2 linked regions of the Streptomyces collinus genome follow. The protein of the gene in region 2 interacts with the protein of the main gene of each other region in a pairwise test. Links are inferred from orthologs where the notes say so. Each region holds a gene or a part of one and is shown on either strand. Other genes may lie near its edges.

What was found.
Region 1: the proteins of RFN52_RS24880 (region 2) and rsfS interact in binary tests that used the Escherichia coli proteins (3 or more experiments, as listed by UniProt). The link is inferred for Streptomyces collinus from one-to-one orthologs.

Annotation. Positions count from the first base shown.
Region 1 is NZ_CP133771.1:2,963,138-2,969,998, reverse strand. What follows is about bases 2,201-5,026. They hold rsfS (ribosome silencing factor), read left to right. Parts: upstream 2,201-3,303; coding sequence 3,304-3,750; downstream 3,751-5,026. Other genes in these bases: RFN52_RS13375 (hypothetical protein), read left to right, coding at 4,940-5,026; RFN52_RS13380 (hypothetical protein), read left to right, coding at 4,763-4,936; RFN52_RS13390 (histidine phosphatase family protein), read left to right, coding at 3,741-4,415; RFN52_RS13400 (LytR C-terminal domain-containing protein), read left to right, coding at 2,201-3,199. Also shown: RFN52_RS13420 (M48 family metallopeptidase), read right to left, coding at 1-21; RFN52_RS13415 (hypothetical protein), read left to right, coding at 146-307; RFN52_RS13410 (hypothetical protein), read left to right, coding at 471-635; nadD (nicotinate-nucleotide adenylyltransferase), read left to right, coding at 721-1,461; more of RFN52_RS13400, read left to right, coding at 1,478-2,200; more of RFN52_RS13375, read left to right, coding at 5,027-5,173; RFN52_RS13365 (NADH-quinone oxidoreductase subunit NuoF family protein), read right to left, coding at 5,441-6,861. UniProt on the Escherichia coli protein: Functions as a ribosomal silencing factor. Interacts with ribosomal protein uL14 (rplN), blocking formation of intersubunit bridge B8.
Region 2 is NZ_CP133771.1:5,438,735-5,445,620, reverse strand. Bases 1,923-4,773 are described here. They hold RFN52_RS24880 (ATP-binding protein), read right to left. Parts: upstream 3,988-4,773; coding sequence 2,857-3,987; downstream 1,923-2,856. Other genes in these bases: RFN52_RS24875 (SWIM zinc finger family protein), read left to right, coding at 4,133-4,773; RFN52_RS24885 (DUF5682 family protein), read right to left, coding at 1,923-2,768. In the rest of the region: RFN52_RS24890 (vWA domain-containing protein), read right to left, coding at 1-232; more of RFN52_RS24885, read right to left, coding at 372-1,922; more of RFN52_RS24875, read left to right, coding at 4,774-5,488; RFN52_RS24870 (DUF5691 domain-containing protein), read left to right, coding at 5,622-6,886.

The sequences.
Region 1 (6,861 bases), 2.5 Mb from region 2 along the record:
GTGCTCGTGGCCGTCGGACATGTCTTCCCCCATGCGTCTGTTGTGACCTTTGCGGCCCCTTGTGCGGCCTTTTGCTTCCCCGAGGCAGAGCCCAGCCTAGGCGGAGTTACGGTGGTCGGGCAGTACAGCGAAGGAGACCACCGCCATGGAGCAGCACCCCGCATCCGCCTGGCTCGCCGAGGCCGCGAGCACCGCCGAACGGCAAGGGGGACCGGGGATGCTGCGGTACGTACTGCTCGTGATGATCGTGGGCTGTGTGCTGACCGCATGGTTCCTGCTGCGTGGCTACAGACGGAAGGACGACTGAGGCCACACGAAGGTTCCCCGCCGGGTCCCGGGACCGGTCCGGTGGCGGCACGGGTGGCCGCCCGCGGCACGAACAGGCGGAGTCGTGGTGATCGCGCGGCGGGCGCCCGCTTACGATGAGCCGACGTCTTTAACCCGCCCACACGCGATAGGTCCTGCCGAAGATGAGCTTCCACAGCACCGCTGCCCAGTTGGTCACCCTCGCCGCCGAGGGCGAGGAGCACGGCGGAAACCACGAGAGCCTCAGCCCCTACCTCACCGGCGGCGGCGCGCTCTTCATCCTTCTGCTTCTGCTGTGGATCACCACCCGCTTCAACCGCGACCGCTGAGACCGGCGGGGCATCCCGCCGAGGAGGCCCAGGGGACCACGGGGGCGGCCGGAGCCCTCAGGCAGGGCCGGTAGGGTCTGCACGCATGGGAGAGCAGGACATGCCTACCGGTCCGGCGCACGAGACGCCGCACGACCCGGCACAGGACACGGCGAGCGGTACCGGGCGACACCCGGAGCCCCGCCGTGCCTCCGCGGCGGCCGGGACCGACGGTCCCCGCACGAGCCCGTCGCGGCCGGGCAAGCGCCGCCTCGGCGTCATGGGCGGCACCTTCGACCCGATCCACCACGGGCACCTGGTGGCGGCCAGCGAGGTCGCCGCGGCGTTCCACCTCGACGAGGTGGTCTTCGTCCCGACCGGCCAGCCCTGGCAGAAGAGCCACCGCAGCGTCTCGCCGGCCGAGGACCGCTACCTGATGACGGTCATCGCGACCGCCGAGAACCCGCAGTTCTCCGTGAGCCGCATCGACATCGACCGCGGCGGCCCCACCTACACCGTGGACACCCTGCGCGACCTGCGCGCGCTCAACCCGGACACGGACCTGTTCTTCATCACCGGCGCCGACGCGCTCGCCCAGATCCTCACCTGGCGGGACAGCGAGGAACTGTTCTCCCTGGCGCACTTCATCGGAGCCACCCGGCCGGGCCACCACCTGGACGACTCCGGGCTTCCCGAGGGCGGTGTCTCACTGGTGGAGGTTCCCGCTCTGGCCATCTCCTCCACCGACTGCCGTGCGAGAGTCGCCAAGGGCGATCCCATCTGGTACCTGGTGCCGGACGGAGTCGTGCGCTATATCGACAAGCGCGAGCTGTACCGCGGCGAGTGAGCCGAGAGGGGCACCGGTGAACGACCGATACGACGCGGGGGCCGCGAACCACGGCGCCGACCAGTACGAACTCGTCGGCTACGACGAGTACGGCCAGCCTGTCTACCGGCAGGTCCGGCCCCAGCAGTCCCAGCAGCAGACGTACGACCCGTACGCCCAGCAGACCCAGCAGTACGACCAGGGCTACGGCTACGACCCGTACGCGCAGCAGGGCACGCAACCGCCCGCCTACGACTACGGTGCCTACGACCCGTACGCCACCGGCTCGCACCAGGGCGGCGGCCCCGCGCCGGGCACCGCGCACGACCCCTACGGCCGGACCACCGCAGCGGAAGCACCCGGCCGGCAGCCCCACGCCGAACAGGCCGCGCAGCAGACCGCGCACATCCCGCAGCAGACCGCCCACATCCCGCAGCAGGCCGGCCCGGCGCACGACCAGGAAGCCCCCGCCGAACCGCAACGGGAGTACCACACCGAGCAGTTCGCCTTCGTCGAGGAACCGGACGCCAACTCCGAAGACGTCATCGACTGGCTGAAGTTCACCGAGAACCGCACCGAGCGCCGCGAGGAGGCCCGGCGCCGGTCCCGCAGCCGGATCGTCGCCCTGGCGGTCGTGTTCGCGCTCGTCGCGGCCGGCGGCGTCGGCTACCTCTGGTACGCGGGGAAGCTGCCCGGCCTCTCCTCCGACGGCTCCGCGACCGGCACAGCGACGGCCGCGGGCGCCCAGAAGCGCGACGTGATCGTCGTCCACCTGCACGACATCAAGGGCGACGGCACCGCCACGGCCCTCCTGGTCGACAACACCACCACCCAGCGGGGCACCACCGTCCTGCTGCCCAACTCGCTCGCCCTGACCAGCGACGACGGCACCACGACGACCCTGGCCAAGTCGGTCGAGGACGACGGCTCCGACGGCACCCGCGACGCGCTCGACACGGTCCTCGGCACCGACATCGAGGGCACCTGGCGCCTGGACACCCCCTACCTGCAGAACCTCGTCGACCTCGTCGGCAACATCGACGTCGACACCGACACCGACGTCCCCGACCCCACCGCCAAGAAGAAGGGCACTGCCCCCCTGGTCAACAAGGGCCGGGACCAGACCCTCAGCGGCAAGATGGCCGTCGCCTACGCCACCTACCGCGCCCCCGGCGAGGCCCAGGACGCCCAGCTGAAGCGCTTCGGGCAGGTCCTGCAGAGCGTCCTGCGCAAGCTGTCCTCCGACCCGCAGGCCGCGACGACCACGATCCAGACACTCCAGCAGATCCTCGACCCGTCCCTCACCGACAAGGACCTCGGAACCTTCCTCGCCGGGCTCTCCGACCTCGCCAAGGGCGGCGACTACAAGACGGACCTGCTGCCCGTCCGGAGCGACGGCACGCTCAGCGCCCAGACCGGCGCGGGGATCGTCAGGAACGTCCTCGGCGGCACCGCCAAGAGCCCGGACAAGGACGCCGCCGTCAGCGTCTCCGTCCAGAACGCCACCGGCGTCGAGGACAACACCGAAAAGGCCCGCGTCGTGCTCCTCAACGGCGGCTTCACCTTCCTGGAGGGCGGCACGGGCACCGCCCGGGCCACCTCGCAGGTCGTCTACGCCGACGCCGCCGGCAAGGCGAACGCCGCCGAGGTCGCGAAGACCCTGGGCCTTCCCGCGGGCTCCGTGACCAAGGGGAAGGTCTCCGGGAGCGCCGACGTCTCCGTCGTCCTCGGCCAGGACTACAAGCCGTCGTCCGACTAGACGACGGGAGGGCGCCCCTCACGTGATCCGGGTTATCGCGTAGGGGGCGCACGGCGGTCCGTGAGACCCTTGGTGGCAAGTGTCCGCCGACCGAAAGCCATGCAGTGACCGTGACCGACCGCTCTCACGAGCTGATCAACACCGCCGCCCAGGCGGCCGCCGACAAGCTGGCCCACGACATCGTCGCCTACGACGTCAGTGACGTGCTGTCCATCACGGACGCCTTCCTGCTGGCCTCGGCGCCCAACGACCGCCAGGTCAAGGCGATCGTCGACGAGATCGAGGAGCGCCTCTCGAAGGAACTCGGCGCGAAGCCGGTGCGCCGCGAGGGCGACCGCGAGGCCCGCTGGGTCCTCCTCGACTACGTCGACATCGTCGTCCACGTGCAGCACAGCGAGGAGCGTGTCTTCTACGCCCTGGAGCGGCTGTGGAAGGACTGCCCCGAGCTCGAACTGCCCGAGGAGGCCAAGGCCACCCGCGGCAAGGCCGAGGAGCACGCCAAGCTGCGCGCGGCCGAGGAGGCGGCGGAGCTGGACGGTGAGTGGCGGTGACCTCCATCAGTGAGGCGTCCGCCGGAACGGGCCGTGGCCGTCGCATCATCCTGTGGCGGCACGGCCAGACCTCGTGGAACGTGGAGCGCCGCTTCCAGGGCAGCACGGACGTCGAGCTGACCGAGACCGGTCTCGCCCAGGCCCGCCGCGCCGCCCGGCTGCTCGCCTCCCTGAAGCCGGACGCGATGGTCGCCTCCGACCTCCGGCGCGCCGCGGCCACGGCCGCCGAGCTCGCCACGCTCACCGGCCTCCACATCACCCACGACGAGGCGCTGCGCGAGACCTACGCGGGCGTCTGGCAGGGCCTGACGCACGAGGAGATCATCGCCCGGTACGGCGACGAGTACGCCGCGTGGAAGCGCGGTGAGCCCGTCCGCCGTGGCGGCGGCGAACTGGAGACCGAGGTCGCCGACCGAGCCGCCCCCGTGGTGCTCCGGCACGCGGAGAAGCTCCCCGAGGACGGCACGCTCGTCGTGGTCAGTCACGGCGGCACGATCCGCACCACGATCGGCCGCCTGCTGGGTCTCGATCCCCGCCACTGGGAGAGCCTCGGCGGACTCTCCAACTGCTGCTGGTCCGTGCTCGGCGAAGGCGCCCGCGGCTGGCGCCTGCTGGAGCACAATGCCGGCACCCTGCCGGAACCGGTGCTCGGCGACGACGACTGACCCCGGATTTCACTTTCCGGCAGGTCGCAGGCTAAAGTTCTTCTTGTTCGCCCCGCCAGACGGGGAGAGCGCAAGGGGCTATAGCTCAGTTGGTAGAGCGCCTGCATGGCATGCAGGAGGTCAGGAGTTCAATTCTCCTTAGCTCCACGTCAAGATCCCGTTCCCGCTCAGGGGGCGGGATTTTTCGTGCTCCGGCTTGAGTCACTCGGCCTGGCTGAGGCGTATACCTCTACGGCCCCGCCGGGTGCCGTGTCCGGACTGGTACTGAGGCGTCGCTGACCGTATTGGTCCGGCCGTGGCAGAATCAAACGGCCGGAAGGGGGCGCGGCCCGACGGGAGGAGTAGCGATGCCTGCGAGCATCCGCGAGGAGGTCGACCACCTCCTCGGAGCAGCGTTCACACGGGACATGTCCACCCGCCTCAGCTGCCCTTCCTGCGGTTCCGCGCACGTGGCCCAGATGCTCGGCGACAACGGCGGGGTTTCCTACGTGTGCACGGCCTGCGGCCACAGCTGGAGCTGATCGATGGGTGCACACAGGCGGAAGTGCGACTGGTGCGGCAGTGGGACTCCGATCGTCCGCGACATGGAACCGATCAATCCCGACTACCAGTACTGGTGCGAGGAATGCGCGCGGGCGCTGATCATAAAAGGCGACCCGATCGAGACGTACCGCGAGTTGGAGGGCGAGCCGATCTACGGCCGGCTTCTGGAGGAGCACTGCACGCTCAAGCGGTTCTACTCGTTCGTCACGGCATAACGGGCATTTCGGGCGAAGCGAAACCGATTTGGTGTTGGGGCTGATGGGCCAGTAATGTTGGCTTCGCCGCCGGGGAAACCCGGAGGAGCACCGGCAAGGGGCTATAGCTCAGTTGGTAGAGCGCCTGCATGGCATGCAGGAGGTCAGGAGTTCAATTCTCCTTAGCTCCACAGAAGTTGAGAAGCGGGTCATCCGATCGGATGACCCGCCTTCTTGTCGTGGGTATGCGTACGGCGGGCCCCTTCCAGGGGCCCGCCGTACGTGTGCTCAGCGGCCGAGAGCGCGGCGCCCGCGGCCCTGGGAGAGGACCGGGAGGTTGCGGGACGGCGCGCCCGGCGCGCCCGCCTCCTCGATGCGCAGCGCCAGCGCCGGGCAGCGGCGCACCGCGCGTAGAGCCTTCGCCTCGGCGTACCGCGGCACCTGTGCCTGCGCCACGGTCGGGAAGCCGTCGGCCCCCAGCTGGAACACCTCCGGAAGGATGTCCGCGCACAGCCCGTGGCCCCGGCACAGCGTCCAGTCGACGTAGATTTTCTGGCGGCTGGGGCCGTTCTCCTCGGACTCGCCGCCGCCCGGGATGCCCGTCGGGGCCTTGCCGCCCTCGAAGAGCGGCAGAACGCCCTCCACGGGCCGTCCGCAGCCGTTGCCGAGGACGTGGGCGGCCAGGTCGTCCGTGAACGCCTTGATGGTCGACTCCAGGAACATCGCGGAGCCGTCCGGATGCGAGCACGCGCCGCGCCGCTTCACGTTCTTGGCGACCTGCTTGAGCGCCTCCAGGGCGGCCGGCCCGCCGCCGTTGAGGATGTCCTCCAGACCGCGCGCGGCGGCGGGCAGACCGAGGTAGCAGGGGCCGCACTGGCCCGCGCTCTCCTCGGCCAGCCACTGCGCCACCCGCAGTGACTCGCCCAGCGGGCAGGTGTCCTGAGTGATCGGCAGAATCGCGCCGGCGCCGAGCGCGCCGCCCACGGCGTCCAGGGAGTTGCGGGACACGATCGCCTCGTTGACCGTCGCCGCGTCGATCCACTTGCCGTGGTAGCCGCCGGTGAGCACGCCCTGCGGTACCGGCGGTGCGCCGGCGAGCTGCAGGACGTACCGCAGGGGCACGCCCGTCGGGACCTCGATCACCATGGGGCGGGCGACCGCGCCGGAGACCGTGAGCATGACGGTGCCCGGCTCGTCGTACAGGCCGGTGTTGCCGTAGCGCTCCGGGCCGATGCGGGCGGCGATCGCCAGCTGGGCGAAGGTCTCGGCGTTGGACAGCAGGGTGGGTGCGCCGCCGACGCCGTTCTGCGAGGCGCTGACCTTGCGGCCGGGCGGGATGGCCGGCCCGCCGTCGATCGAGCGGATCAGTGACGCGGCCGCACCGGTGACCATGCGGACCGGATTGCGCTGGACACGCGCGCGCAGCGCCGAGCGGCGGCCGTTGTTGAGGCCGCGTTCGGCGAGCGCGGCCTCCATGGAGCGCTGGGTCGACTCACGGGTGACCCCCACCACGAGCGTGCGGGCACCCAAGGCCTCGGCGCACAGCAGCGCGCCGTCCAGGATCAGATGAGGAGCACGGTTGATCAGCACCGTGTCCTTGCGGCAGGCCGGCTCGTCCTCGCTGCCGTTCACGACGACGACCGGCCGGACGCCGCGCTTGATCGCCGCCTCGGCGACCGAGCGCAGCTTCTTGTGGAAGGGGAAGCCCG
Region 2 (6,886 bases):
TGTCCCCGAGCCAGCGCGCCACGGACGGCGCCGACGCCCCGAGCCCCGCCGAACGCTCCCGGCCCCCCTGAGACTTGCTGTCCTTCCTTCCGTAGAGCGCGGTGAGCGCTCCGTCCATCGCCGCGTCCTGCCCCGACAGCGTGCAGCCGGTGCCGTCCGCCGCGTCGCCCCCGAGGACGAGCCGCCAGCGCCGCAGCCGCTCCTGCGCCGGGTCCGTCGTTTCGGACGTCATGCCCGGCCTCCCTTGCGGGGCCGTTCCCACAGCGGGATCACCGGCACGGTCGTCGACGGCCGTCCGTCCGCCCGGGACCCGCCCGTCACGGTGGCTCCCGTTTCCGGTGCCGTCGTCCGCTGCCTCAGTGCCTCGGTCGTCATCCCGTCACCCCCGCCAGGTTGTCGTCGGTGTTCTCTTCCATGTCGTCCAGCCCGAGCAGCAGCCGCACCACCGGCAGCACCGCGTCCGCGCGCTCGGTGTCGAAGCCGGCCGCGAAGCCGGGCGTTGCGGTACCGGCGGCAGTCGCGCCGGCCCCGGTTCCCGGCCCGCGCCGGACCAGTTCGCCGAGGGTCCGGCGCACTCCGGGCTCGTACGCGGAGAACGTCCGCCGCAGCAGGGGCAGTACGTCCGTGAAGGCCTCGGCCGGCACCCCGGTCAGCCACGCGTCGACCAGTCCGAGCAGCCGCTCGTCGTGCACCAGGAGCATTCCGCCCCCGGAACCGCCTCCGACGAAGCCCTCGATCCATGCGGCCGCGTCCGCCGGCGGTGTGCCCGGTGACAGGACGAGTCCCATCAGCAGTGCTGCCTCGTCCTGGGCCAGCTGCCCGTCGTCGAGCAGCAGCCGGACGGCCCGCCCCCGGATGACCCCCGGCACGGTGTCCCGCCCGGACAGCACCCGCAGCACGGACTGCCAGCGGCCTCTCAACCGGCCGTGTCCGGCCGCAGGGGCGTCGCCCAGCAGGGCCACGGCCCCGTGCACCGCGTCCACATGGCCCCGCATCTCCTCGGCGGCGTCCGCGTCGAGCGCGGCGCAGGCCGGGGGAAGACCGACGAAGACCCGCTCGGCCAGTCCAGCGGCGACCTCCGCCAGGGCTCCGGTGTCCGTGCCCCGCACGTCTCCGTAGCGCAGGGAGCGGACCAGGGCCGGGAGCGCCTGGGCGAGATGGCCGACGTCCGTATCGAGGGCCGCCCGGTCGGCCAGGACTCGCATCACCGTGGGGAGGGCGTCGGGCAGTTCGGCCAGCAGGCAGCGCTCGGCGAGCCCGGTGACGCCGGCGAGGCCCTCCGCGCCGACGGCGTCCGCCTCGGCCTTGGCAGTCGCGGCGGACAGGACGGTCGTCCCCCACACGCCGGCCTCGGCGACCCGCACGGACAGTTCGGGCTCCCAGCGCAGCCGCCATGTCTCCCGGAACGTGCCCGTGCTGCCCCGCGACGCGGCCGGTTCGCCCCACGCGATGCCGAGCAGCCGCAGCCGGTGCAGCAGTCTGCTGCGGGCGGCGTCGTTCTCCTTGCGCAGGTCGAGCTCCAGCTCCCGCTCCAGCGCCTCGGGCTTCAGCCGCAGCCGGCGTTGCAGCCGGGTGAGGTCCCGCTGCAACGGCACGGCCGGTGCCGACGGCGGCACCTCCCCCAGCACGTCCCCCACGACCAGCCGGTCCCGGATGAGTGCCAGCGGTACGTCCGAGCCCTCGCACATCACCGCCCGCACGGCGTCGGTCGTCTCGCTCAGGCCGGGCAGCGGACGGCCGCGCATCGCGGCGAGCGTCTCGGCCAGCTGCACCGCCTCGATGACGTGCGCGGAGGAGACGATCCGGTCCTCTGCGCGCAGCAGCCCCGCCACCTTGGTCAGCCACCGCTCCACCGGCCGGTCCGGGGCGCTGAACAGGTGCCCGTACCAGCCCGGTGAGTCGATGCCCGCTCCGTAGCCGCTGGTCCGGGCGAGCCGGCGGTGGGTCCACGGCACCCAGGTCATGTCCGTCTTGACCTTGGGGAGCCCCTTCAGCAGCGCCTTGTCGGCGGCGACGGTGGTCTTCTGCCGCAGGGCGGGCACGTGCCAGGCCCCGCAGACCACCGCCACGCCGTCCTCGAACTCCCGCTGCGCGGCCCGCACCTGGAGCCGCATGTACGCCTCCCGCACCAGATCCCGGTCGTGGCCCCCGCTGCCGAAGGTCTCCCGCAGCGCGCCCATGGCCTCCTCCAGCGCGGTGAACGGCGCGAGCGCGTCGCCCTCCTCCGCGCCCCGGTGCTCCACGACGTCCTCCCACCACCGCTCCGGGTCGTCGTAGCCGGCGGCGTCGGCGAGCACGCCGAGCGGATCGATCCGGAGCTCGGCGGAGCCGGGACCGGTGTCTCCGTCCGGCGCCGTCTCGGCCGGCGGCGGATGTTCGCCCTCTGTTCCCGCCTCGTCCTCCTGCCTCCCCCAGGCCAGCGTGTGCGTGGCCGGCAGGTCGATGAAGCGGGCCGGGACGTGGTGTTCCAGGGCCCAGCGGAGGGCGACCCACTCCGGGGAGAACCCGGCCAGCGGCCAGAACGCCGAGCGGCCGGGCTCGTCCACGGCGTGGGCGAGCAGGGCGACCGGCGGCCGCATCTCCTCGTCGGCGGCGAGCGGGATCAGGGCGTCGGCCTCGGGCGGCCCCTCGATCAGCACGACCCGCGGCCGGACCTCCTCCAGCGCCGCCCGCACCGCCCGCGCCGACCCCGGTCCGTGATGCCGTACGCCGAGCAACACCGGCCCCGCCCCGGCCCCCCGGCCCGCGGTCTGTTCCCCACCGGTCACTTCATCCCCCTCCCGTCCCGCACGTCCCCGCCCGGTCCCGCGGGCGGCCGCCGTCCCGTCACCCGGGGCCCACGCCCTGGCGTTTTCCTCACACGCTCACCTCGCGGCAGGCCCGGTAGAAGTCCTTCCAGCCGTCACGCTCGCGGACCACCGTCTCCAGGTACTCCTGCCAGATGACCCGGTCCGCCGCCGGGTCGCGGACCACCGCGCCGAGGATGCCCGCGGCGACGTCGCCCGGCCGCAGCACGCCGTCGCCGAAGTGGGCGGCCAGGGCGAGCCCGTTGGTGACGACGGAGATCGCCTCGGCCGTGGACAGCGTGCCGCTGGGCGACTTGAGCTTCGTCCGCCCGTCGGCGGTGACCCCGTCGCGCAGCTCGCGGAAGACCGTGACGACCCGGCGGATCTCGTCGAGCCCGTCGGGCGCGGCCGGCAGGTCGAGGGAGCGGCCGATCTGGTCGACGCGCCGCGAGACGATGTCGACCTCGGCCTCGGGGCTCTCCGGCAGCGGCAGCACGACCGTGTTGAAGCGGCGGCGCAGGGCGCTGGACAGGTCGTTGACGCCGCGGTCGCGGTCGTTGGCCGTGGCGATCAGGTTGAATCCGCGGACCGCCTGCACCTCCTGACCCAGTTCCGGTATGGGCAGCGTCTTCTCCGACAGGATCGTGATGAGCGTGTCCTGCACGTCGGCCGGGATACGCGTCAGTTCCTCGACGCGGGCCGTCATGCCGTCGGCCATGGCCCGCATGACGGGGCTGGGCACGAGGGCGTCGCGGCTCGGGCCGTGGGCGAGCAGCTGCGCGTAGTTCCAGCCGTAGCGGATGGCCTCCTCCGGGGTGCCGGCGGTGCCCTGCACCAGCAGCGTGGAGTCACCGCTGACCGCCGCGGCCAGGTGCTCGGACACCCAGGTCTTCGCCGTGCCCGGGACGCCGAGCAGGAGCAGGGCGCGGTCGGTGGCGAGCGTGGTGACGGCGACCTCGACGAGGCGGCGCGGTCCGACGTACTTGGGACTGATCACCGTGCCGTCCGGCAGGGTGCCGCCGAGCAGGTACGTCGCGACGGCCCAGGGCGACAGCTTCCAGCGGGCCGGGCGCGGCCGGTCGTCCTGGGCGGCCAGCGCGGCGAGTTCATGGGCGAAGGCGTCCTCGGCGTGCGGTCGCAACGCCTGGGTCGGTCCCGTCTCCCCCGCTTCGACGGACGTCGGCTCCACGGACACGGTCATGGCAAAGTCCCCCTCCAGCTCGGCCGGTTCGGATCTGTCGCCAACGTTGCACCACACCACTGACAATGCGTTCCGACCTGCGGAAATGCGCTGCCGGGTCCGCCGGCGGACCCGATTGTCAGTGGTGGGATCTACCTTCGGTGGCATGACTCAGCAGGGGGTGCGCTGGACCGCGGACCAGGTGCTGGCACTGGCGCCTGACGCCGCTTCACGCAAAGCGGGAAGCAAACTCGGCGCGGCGGGGCCGTGGTCCGAGGCGGGGAGTTCCGACGAGGGGACGGTGTGGGGGCTGTGCAAGGGCAGCGGAAGCAAGCCGTATCAAACGGTCGTGGACATCGCGGACGCCGCGGGCCCCGCGTACAAGTGCAGTTGTCCGAGCCGCAAGTTCCCGTGCAAGCACGCGCTGGGGCTGCTGCTGCTCTGGGCCGCCGACGAGGCGGCGGTGCCGCCGGGGCAGACGCCGGAATGGGCCGCGCAGTGGACCGAGGGGCGGCGCGAGCGCGCGGAGGCGAAGAGGGCCGGTGCCGGCTCCGGTGCGCCGTCCGGGTCCGCTGATCCCGAGGCGGCGCGTCGGCGGGCGGAGCGCCGGGCCGAGCGGGTCTCTGCGGGCGCGGTGGAGCTGGAGCAGCGCCTGGTCGACCTGCTGCGCGGCGGTCTGGCGACCGCTGAGCAGTCGGGGTACGGCCTCTGGGAGGAGACGGCGGCCCGCATGGTCGACGCCCAGGCGCAGGGACTGGCGGGGCGGGTGCGGGAGTTGGGGGCGATTCCGTCGACCGGGCCGGGCTGGCCGGTGCGGCTGCTGGAGGAGTGCGCGCTGCTGCATCTCCTGGGGCGGGGCTGGCGGCGCCGCGAGCGGCTCCCGGCCGGTCTCGCCGCCACGGTCCGCTCCCGCATGGGCCTCCCGACCTCCGCGGACGGCCCGCTGCTGCGCGACCGCTGGCTGGTCCTCGCCCAGTACGACACGACGGACCCGCGCCTGACGACCCGCCGGATCTGGCTGCACGGCGACGCCTCGCACCGCACCGTGCTGCTCCTCTCCTACGGCGCGGCCGGCCGCGCCCCGGAGCTGGCGCTGCCGGTGGGCCTGAGTCTGGAGGCCGAGGTGTCCGCGTACCCGGGCGCCGGGCAGCCGCGGGTGGCCCTGGGCGAGCAGTTCACCCCGCCCGCGCCCGCGGCGACCCGTCCGCCGGGGGTGACCACGGCCCAGGCGGCGGCCCGTTACGGCGACGCCCTGCGCGAGGACCCGTGGCTGGAGTCCGTCCCGGTGACGCTGGACCGGGTCGTTCCCACGCCGGACGGCGACTCCTGGCAGCTGGCGGACGCCGACGAGGACGCGGCGTTGCCGCTGACTCCCGCCGCGCGCTCCCGGCCGGGCCTGTGGCGGCTCGTCGCCCTGTCGGGCGGGGCCCCGGTCAGGGTCTTCGGCGAGTGCGGCCACCAGGGCTTCACGCCGCTGACGGCCTGGCCCGAGGGGCCGGGCGACGCGGTCGCGCTGTGCTGAACCGGCGGCGGCCCCGCTCACGGCACATCGGCCGGCCCCACCCATCCCACGGGTCCACGCATTTTTCAGGCATCACGGGACAACCGGTAAGGGCGAGTCTTCAACTACCGGGCGCCCCGCGGAAAGGAAGCTCATGACCAGGACCTCCGCTCCTGTGGACGCGGCCGGCGCGGACGCCTGGGAGGGGCTCGTCACCACCGCGCTGCTGGGCACCGACCGGCGCACCCCGCCCGGTACCGCGCCGGGCCCGGACGCACCCCTGGCCCTGCTGGACGCGGCGGCCGTGGAGACCGTACGGCGCCGGGCCGGTCTGCGCCCGGCGCGGGCGGCAGAGCGCCCGCAGGCGGCTCCGGAGGACTCCCGCCCGGCGCTGCCGCCCGCTGCCGCCCGCAGGCTCGCGATGCTGCTGGCCGACCGCCCCGGCCCGTCCGGCGGAGGGCGGCGGGGTGCCGCGCCGGATCTGACGGAGCTGCTGCCGCAGTGGCTCGCGGTGGCGAACGCCCGGGGTTTCGCACCGCCTCCGCAGGTGCTTCCGGCGTTGCTGGACGCGGCCCGGGGGCGTACCGACCTGCGTCCGGCGGCACTGGAGTTCGCGGGGCCGCGAGCCTTGTGGCTGGCCCGGCTGAACCCGGACTGGCGGTTCGCTCTGCGCGCGACCCCGGGCGGCGGAGCGGCCCTGCCGCACCTCCAGGACGACGACAGCGTCCGGCAGTTGTGGCAGGAGGGCCTGTTCGCCGAACGCGTCGCTCTGCTCTCCGCGCTGCGTTCTCGCACCCCGGCGGCCGCGCGCGACCTGCTCGCGACGACGTGGGGGACGGAACGGGCCGAGGACCGGCTGATGTTCCTCGATTCGCTGCGCGAGGGCCTCGGCCCGGACGACGAGCCGTTCCTGGAACAGGCCCTGGCCGATCGCAGCCGCAATGTCCGGGCGACGGCCGCGGAACTGCTGTCGGCCCTGCCCGGTTCGGCGCTCGCCGCACGGATGGCGGTCAGGGCGGAGGCGTGCGTCGCCATCGACCACATGCGGTCCGCCCCGAAGCGAGCAGCCGGGGCCGGGGACGACATACCCGGGGGGACCACGCAGACCACTGCGACGATCGCCGTCGAGGCGCCGCACGAGTGCGATCCGGGCATGGAACGCGACGGCGTCGTGGCGAAGGCCCCCGCGGGGCGCGGCGAACGCTCCTGGTGGCTCGGTCAGCTGGTGGAGGCGGCACCGCTCGGCACGTGGTCGCGGCGGCTCGGCGGGCGCACGCCCCGGGAGATCGTGGCGCTGCCGGTGGCGGACGGCTGGCAGGGCGAGCTGCACGCGGCGTGGTGCCGGGCGGCGGTGCGCCAGCGGGACGCCGCGTGGTCACGCGCGCTGCTCGGCGATCCGTCGGCGCCGGAGGCGGGCGG